Regions from separate parts of the Aminobacter sp. NyZ550 genome, predicted to be linked through region 2. Evidence: riboswitches for the same ligand, from Rfam matches in the RefSeq annotation. Region 2 holds a riboswitch; the other holds the start of a gene.
What was found. A riboswitch is a leader RNA that binds a small molecule or an ion and turns the genes downstream of it on or off. The one in region 2 is predicted to bind cobalamin.
Positions count from the first base shown of each region.

Region 1: linked by a shared signal. The riboswitch ahead of N7E70_RS13795 (DUF1636 family protein) and the one ahead of bluB (5,6-dimethylbenzimidazole synthase) in region 2 are both predicted to bind cobalamin.

Region 1 covers NZ_CP114190.1:2,810,946-2,814,432, reverse strand. The annotation lists gene N7E70_RS13800 (winged helix-turn-helix domain-containing protein) at 304-1,530, shown strand; cobalamin riboswitch at 1,526-1,728, shown strand; gene N7E70_RS13795 (DUF1636 family protein) at 1,766-2,200, shown strand; gene cobW (cobalamin biosynthesis protein CobW) at 2,197-3,234, shown strand; gene cobN (cobaltochelatase subunit CobN) at 3,249-3,487, shown strand, end outside.
Region 2 covers NZ_CP114190.1:2,008,901-2,012,387, forward strand. The annotation lists gene N7E70_RS09920 (lytic murein transglycosylase) at 1-382, opposite strand, end outside; gene galU (UTP--glucose-1-phosphate uridylyltransferase GalU) at 630-1,517, shown strand; cobalamin riboswitch at 1,581-1,763, shown strand; gene bluB (5,6-dimethylbenzimidazole synthase) at 1,790-2,545, shown strand; gene N7E70_RS09935 (outer membrane beta-barrel protein) at 2,542-3,487, opposite strand, start outside.

The sequences.
Region 1 (3,487 bases), 800 kb from region 2:
GCACGGGGTCCGTTTCCGGAAGCGCGACAGATTCTCGCCGAGCCGGACGAAACGGTCGTGCTGCAATGCGGCGACGGTTAGCGCAGCCGGTCGGTCGAAGCAAGTCCAACCTTGGCCAAAACGTGGCAAAGCACACTGCTGGCCCAAAATCCTGCGCGTGTGGCTCCCCTTTGATTTCCTTCGTTTTTTACTCAAGTTTACGCTCCTGACAAGACCGGAACCCAAGTTCTGCTAGCATTTGCAGCAAAGGTCGATTCTCGTGCCCTTGCGTCACTCCTCAAGAGACTGCGATAGCTTGCCGCAATGAAGGAAAAACTCTCACTCGCCACGGCCCGCCGCATCGCATTGGCGGCCCAGGGATTTGCCGACCCGCGCCCCACCGGCGCGATCACGCGGCGTCACCTGCAGCGCGTGCTCGACCGCACCGGCCTGCTGCAGATCGACTCGGTCAGCGCCGTCGTGCGCGCCCACTACATGCCGCTCTATTCGCGACTAGGCTCCTACCCCATGGCCCTGCTCGACGACGCCATGGCTCCAAAGAAGCGCATGCTGTTCGAATACTGGGCGCATGAAGCGTCGCTGCTGCCGCTGGAGACCTTTCCGTTGTTGCGCTGGCGCATGGCGCGGGCCGAGGACGGGATGTATGGCGGGCTTGCCAAGTTCGGCCGTGCCAACAGGCCCTATATAGAAGAGATCTTTCGCCAGGTGGTCGACCGCGGTCCGATCGCCGCTTCCGACATCGAGGGCGCCAAGGGTTCCGGCGGCTGGTGGGGCTGGAGCCAGGAAAAGCATGCCTTCGAATGGCTGTTCTGGGCCGGCCGCATCACCACCCATTCGCGGCGTGGCTTCGAACGCCTCTACGATCTGCCTGAGCGCGTGCTCCCGGCCGGCATATACGACCGTCCAGCTCCCCAGACCGAGGATGCGCATCGCGATCTCTTGCGAATCTCCGCCCGCGCCCATGGCATCGCCACCGGCATCTGCCTGCGCGACTATTTCCGCCTGTCGCCAGCCGACATGAAAGGCCGGCTCGAAGAGCTGGTCGAGACCGGCGAACTGATTCCCGTCCGCGTCGAAGGCTGGGACCGGCAGGCCTATCTCCACGCCGATGCGCGCATTCCGCGCAAGATCCAGGCACGCGCCCTGCTTGCGCCCTTCGATCCGCTCGTCTTCGAGCGCACCCGTGCCGAGCAATTGTTCGACTTCCGCTACCGCATCGAAATCTACACCCCGGCTGAGAAGCGCCAGTACGGCTACTACGTCCTGCCCTTCCTTCTGGGCGAGCGCATCGTCGCCCGCATCGACCTGAAGGCCGACCGACCGGCGGGTATCCTGCGCGTCCACGCCGCCTATGCAGAGCCCTGTGCGCCACCGGAAACCGCAGCCGAACTTTACGAAGAACTCCAGCAGATGCGCGACTGGCTCGGCCTCGAAAGCATCGAGGTGACGCCCGCGGGCGATCTCGGACCCGGCCTGAGCGACATTGCGGGTCGCTCCGCCTCGTTGACTCCACCCCTCGCGAAAGCCTAAATCGCCCACAGACGGTCCTTCGCCCGCAACGGCGAAGGCTAAGAGGGAATGCGGTGCGCGCCGGTGGCGTCAAATCCGCGGCTGTCCCCGCAACTGTGAGCGAAGAGCCAAGCTCGAAGACCACTGGGATTTTCCCGGGAAGGCGAGCGAAGGCGACGATCCGCAAGCCAGGAGACCTGCCGTCGCAGACATTGATCCGATCGCCTGGCGGGTGCCCCGGGCAAGGAGCCTGGATTTGGATTTCGACGACAACCTTCCGGTCGCATCAGCCGACGCATCCTGCGATGCAGCCGACGCGCGCCCATGCGACGTGACCATCCTCGTCTGCTCATCCTGCCGCGACGAAACCGGGTCCGACGCCCATCCACGCGCCGGCGCCCAGCTTGCCGAGCACGCCCGCCTCGCCGCCAATGGCGAGATCGCCGTGCGCAGCGTCGAGTGCCTGGGCAACTGCAAGCGCCGCCTTAGCGCCGCCCTGATCCGCGACGGCGCGTGGAGCTACGTCTTCGGCGATCTCAACACCATGTCGGGCGACGATCTCGTCGCCGGCGCAAGACTCTTCGCCACCTCGACCGACGGCCTGATCCCCTGGCGCGGCCGTCCCGATAGCCTCAAGCGCGGCCTCGTCGCGCGCATCCCACCACTTGCTCTCATCAAGGAAGATACATGACCGCCTCCCTCGAACGCGTTCCCTGCACCGTCGTCACCGGCTTTCTCGGCGCCGGCAAGACCACGCTGCTGCGCAACATCCTCGAGAACTCCAAGGGCAAGCGCCTCGCCATCATCGTCAACGAGTTCGGCGATGTCGGCATCGACGGCGAGATTCTCAAGGGCTGCGGCGTCGATACCTGCCCGGAGGAAAACATCGTCGAACTGGCCAATGGCTGCATCTGCTGCACCGTCGCCGACGACTTTGTCCCTGCCCTCGACCAAATCCTGTCGCTTACACCGAGGGTTGACCACATCCTGATCGAGACCTCGGGCCTGGCGCTGCCCAAGCCGCTGGTCCAGGCCTTCCAGTGGCCAACGGTCAAGAGCCGCGTGACGGTCGACGGCGTCATCGCCGTGGTCGACGGTCCTGCGCTGGCCGCAGGTAAAGTTGCCTCCGACATGGAAGCGCTCGCCGCCCAGCGCAGTGCGGACGATTCGCTCGACCACGACGACCCGGTCGAGGAAGTGTTCGAGGATCAGGTCGCCTGCGCCGATCTCATCATCCTGTCCAAGAGCGACCTGCTCGACGAAGCCGGCCACGCCCGCGCCACCGCCATCGTGCGCGAGCACCTGGCACGCGCCGTCAAGATCGTGCCGTCGGCGCATGGCAAGGTCGATCCGTCGGTGCTGCTCGGCCTCGGCCTCGCCGTCGAGGACGACATCGAAAACCGCAAGACCCATCACGACGGGGCGTTCGACCACGAGCATGACGACTTCGATACCTTCGTCATCGAGATCCCGTCGATCGCCAACCCGGACGAACTGGCGAAACGCGTCGCCACCGCCGCCGAAGAAGAGAACGTGTTGCGTGTAAAGGGCTTCGTCGACGTCGGCGGCAAGCCGATGCGGCTGCTCGTGCAGGCCGTCGGACCGCGCGTCAACCACTATTATGACCGTGCCTGGACCGCAGAGGACGACCGCCGCTCGCGCCTGGTCGTGATCGGCCTCAAGGGTCTCGACCGCCCGGCCATCGAGCGTATCCTAGTCGGCTGAACCGGACAGCCGGGATGCACATCCTCACCACCACCTCCGCCTCGCTCGATGACCTGATCGAGCCTGTCGACCTCAGGCAGAAGCCTGCGGATGTGGTGGCGCTGTCCTTCACCGACAGCGATCTAGCCGGCCTCGCCGGCGCCTGGAAGGCGGATGCGGACAACTTGCCATCGATGCGGCTCGCAAGCCTGCGCGACCTCCGCCATCCGATGTCGGTCGATCTCTGGATCGACAGCGTCGCCAGCCACGCCAA
Region 2 (3,487 bases):
ACCAGATGGCGAGCAGGATGTAGCGGTCGACGCCATACTTGGCCTCGATGCGGTCGAGCCAGGGTTTCCACTTGCGCGCCATCTCGCGACCGACAGCAATTGACTGGTCATGGACGCGATTGTCGAAATAGTCCCAGACGGGCGCGGTGAATTCGGGCTGAAAGCGGGCCTTTTCAAGTACTTCGGGGTCGGCCGAGGTCACGCCACGAAAGGCGCGGTCATAGGTCGAACCGGAAATCCCGTTGTCTGCGGCGACGGAGCGGAAGCTCGCCACCCAGCGCTGGAAACCGGCTTCGGCGGCCGCCGGGCCGGCCGGAAGCATCAATGCCAGCGAAAGGGCAGCGGCGCTCAGGAGGCCTTTGGCGGTCTTGCGAAGGGGCATTCTTTCCTCCTTGGAGAGATCAGAAACACGATTCATCGCCGATGCCGGTTATCAATCAGTTTACCATAGACCCGTTGGGGAACGAAAAGCGGGTTGAGGGATTGTCCACCTAGCTGTTCGGACAATCAAGATCGCGTGATCAATGGTCTTGCCCGCTGTCGCCGAATATGTGAACGCATTCAGTATTCATCAATTCGGGCGTGGCAAAGTTGGCGTCCGATACATCCCTCTATCGGACGACCACGCAATGAAAAGAGTTCGCAAGGCAGTTTTTCCGGTCGCGGGCCTTGGCACGCGTTTTCTGCCTGCCACCAAGTCTATCCCCAAGGAAATGCTGACTGTGGTCGATCGCCCTGTGATCCAGTACGTGGTCGACGAGGCGCGCGAAGCGGGCATCGAACATTTCATCTTTGTCACGGGCCGCAACAAGGCGGTCATCGAAGACCATTTCGACGTCCAGTTCGAACTTTATGATACGCTGGCCCAGCGCGGCAAGACCGAGCAACTGGAGCGCCTGCAGCGGTTGCAGCCGGCCCCGGGCCAGACCTCGTTCACGCGACAGCAGGTACCGCTCGGCCTTGGCCACGCAGTGTGGTGTGCGCGCGAGCTGGTCGGCGACGAGCCCTTCGCGCTGCTGTTGCCCGACATGATCATGCAGTCGGAAAAGAGCTGCATGCGCGAGATGGTCGAGCTCTATGCCGAGACCGGCAACAACATCATCGCCGTCCAGGAATGCGACCCGGCCGAGGCGCACAAATACGGCATCGTCGGCAAGGGCAAGTCGGTTCACACCGGCTTCGAGATCGAGGGCATGGTGGAAAAGCCCAAGCAGGGCACGGCACCCTCGAACCTGTTCATCAATGGCCGCTACATTCTGCAGCCGGAGATTTTCAAGATCCTGGCAAGCCAGGAGCGTGGCGCCGGCGACGAGATCCAGCTGACCGACGCCATGCTCAAGCTCGAGAAGATGCAGTCGTTCTACGGCTATCATTATCGCGGCCGCACCTTCGACTGCGGCTCGCCGGAAGGTTTCGTCGAAGCCAACGTTGCCTTTGCCTTGTCGCGCTCCGATCTCAGCAGGAGCATGGCCGGCGTCATCGAAGGGCTGCTCGGCGAGATCAAGCTGGGCAAATAAGCCACATGTCGCCTGTGCGTCAGGCTTGGACGCACGGTGCGATGGCTTTCGGCCGCTGCTGCCGCTAGAAATACCCTGCCAGGTGCCCGCAGCGATGCGGGAGAATCGGGAACACGGTGCAAATCCGTGGCGTGCCCAACGCTGTAAGAGGGACCGTATCGGCAGAGGCCACTGTTCATCCAACGGGAAGGCGCCGCAGACGGGTTGAACTCGAGCCAGAAGACCGGCCCGGCAGACATCGACCTCCGCATGGTCAGGCGGAGGGAACCGACATGCTCGCCAGGGGATATGCGATGCTTGCTGACCAGTTGAAGGCCGTTTCAGGCTGTTTCGATATCGCCGCACAGGATGCCGTTTACCGCGCCATCTTCACGCGCCGCGACGTTCGCAGCCATTTTCTGCCTGATCCGATCGACGACGATGTGCTGGCGCGGCTGCTGCTGGCTGCCCATCACGCGCCGTCGGTCGGCTTCATGCAGCCGTGGAACTTCATCGTCATCAGAGATCGCGAACGACGCGAGCGGGTCCGCGACCTGTTCTTTGCGGCGCGGCAGCAGGAACTGCCTGAGATCGCCGAGGAGCGGCGGCAGCTGTACCGCAAGCTCAAGCTCGAAGGCATCTGCGAAAGCCCGCTCAACCTGGTCATCACCTGCGACCGCAGCCGTTCGGCAAACTCTCCGCTCGGGCGATGGCACAATCCCGAGATGGACCTCTTCAGCACCGTCTGCGCAGTTCAGAATTTCTGGCTCGCCGCGCGTGCCGAGGGCATAGGCGTCGGCTGGGTCAGCATCCTCGATCGCGAGGCGCTGAAGCAGTTGCTAGGCATTCCCGATCACGTCGTGCCGGTGGCCTATCTCTGCGTCGGCCACGTCAGCGAATTCGCCGACAAGCCCGATCTCGAGCGCCATGGCTGGGGATGCCGTCTGCCGCTTGCCGAGCTGATCATGAGCGAGGTCTATGCGGGGCAGGGGGAGACGGCCTTGAGGGCCGCAGCCGCCGCGATCGGCGGTTTGCCCCAAGCAGGTTAGCGCTGGATTTTCAACCCGACGAAGACGCTGTTGGTCTTGGCGTCGCGGAACGGCAAGGTGCTGTCGAAGGTCTCATGGCGCAGCTTGCCGGTCAGGCCGGCGTAGCGGTTGAGCCACCAGGTCAGGCCCGCTTCGGCGCTGAGCCTCAGCTCGTGGTCGTTCGAGCTGGCATAGTCGCGGTAGCCGACGCCGCCGGCGAGGAATGCAGTCAGGTTGGAACGGATCTGCCGTTCGACGCTGAGGCGGCCGTTGTAGAGCACCGAACCGCTGTCGCCGGCAGTGGTCGAACCTTCGACCAGGGTTTCGCCGGTCAGGCCGACGATCGTGCCGCGCATCGGCGACCATCTGAGATCAGCGGCAATCGTCGCGGCGGAAACCGTCTTCAGCCGGTCGTCGTCGAAATCCTCCGAAATCCAGCCGGCCGAAATCTCGCCGCCGAATTTTTCGCCCATGTCGATCTCGACGCCGGCGCGGGCGCCGGTACGCTTGGACGAGCGCTCGAAACCGGCGGTGTCGAAGCGCAGGTCATAGACCCGGCGGCCGAATTCGACCTCGCCAAAGGGCGTCAACGCCGGTGAGACCTCGTAGCCGACGCGGACCTTGCCGGTATAGAGTCTGGAGTCGCGGTCCTTCTGTGAGAGCGTGGTGCCGTCGGTCAGTTCGGCGTCGCTGTAGCTTTCGTCGACAGCTTCGCCGGTCACTCCGAAGCGGAACTTGCCGACGGCCTTTTCGACACCCAGCGCGCCGTTCAGCGTGTGCAGGGTCGGCCGCTCGGCGGTGCCGGAGATGACCACGGGCGACGACGTCGATTCCGGGCGCATGCTGTAGCCGAGCCGCGCCAATGCGCGCATGTCGTCGGCGAGATCGAGCTGCAGCCGCCCGTCGATGCCGCCGCTGAGATCCTTGACCTCCTGGCCGGAGATGGATTTTCGGTAGTTGCCA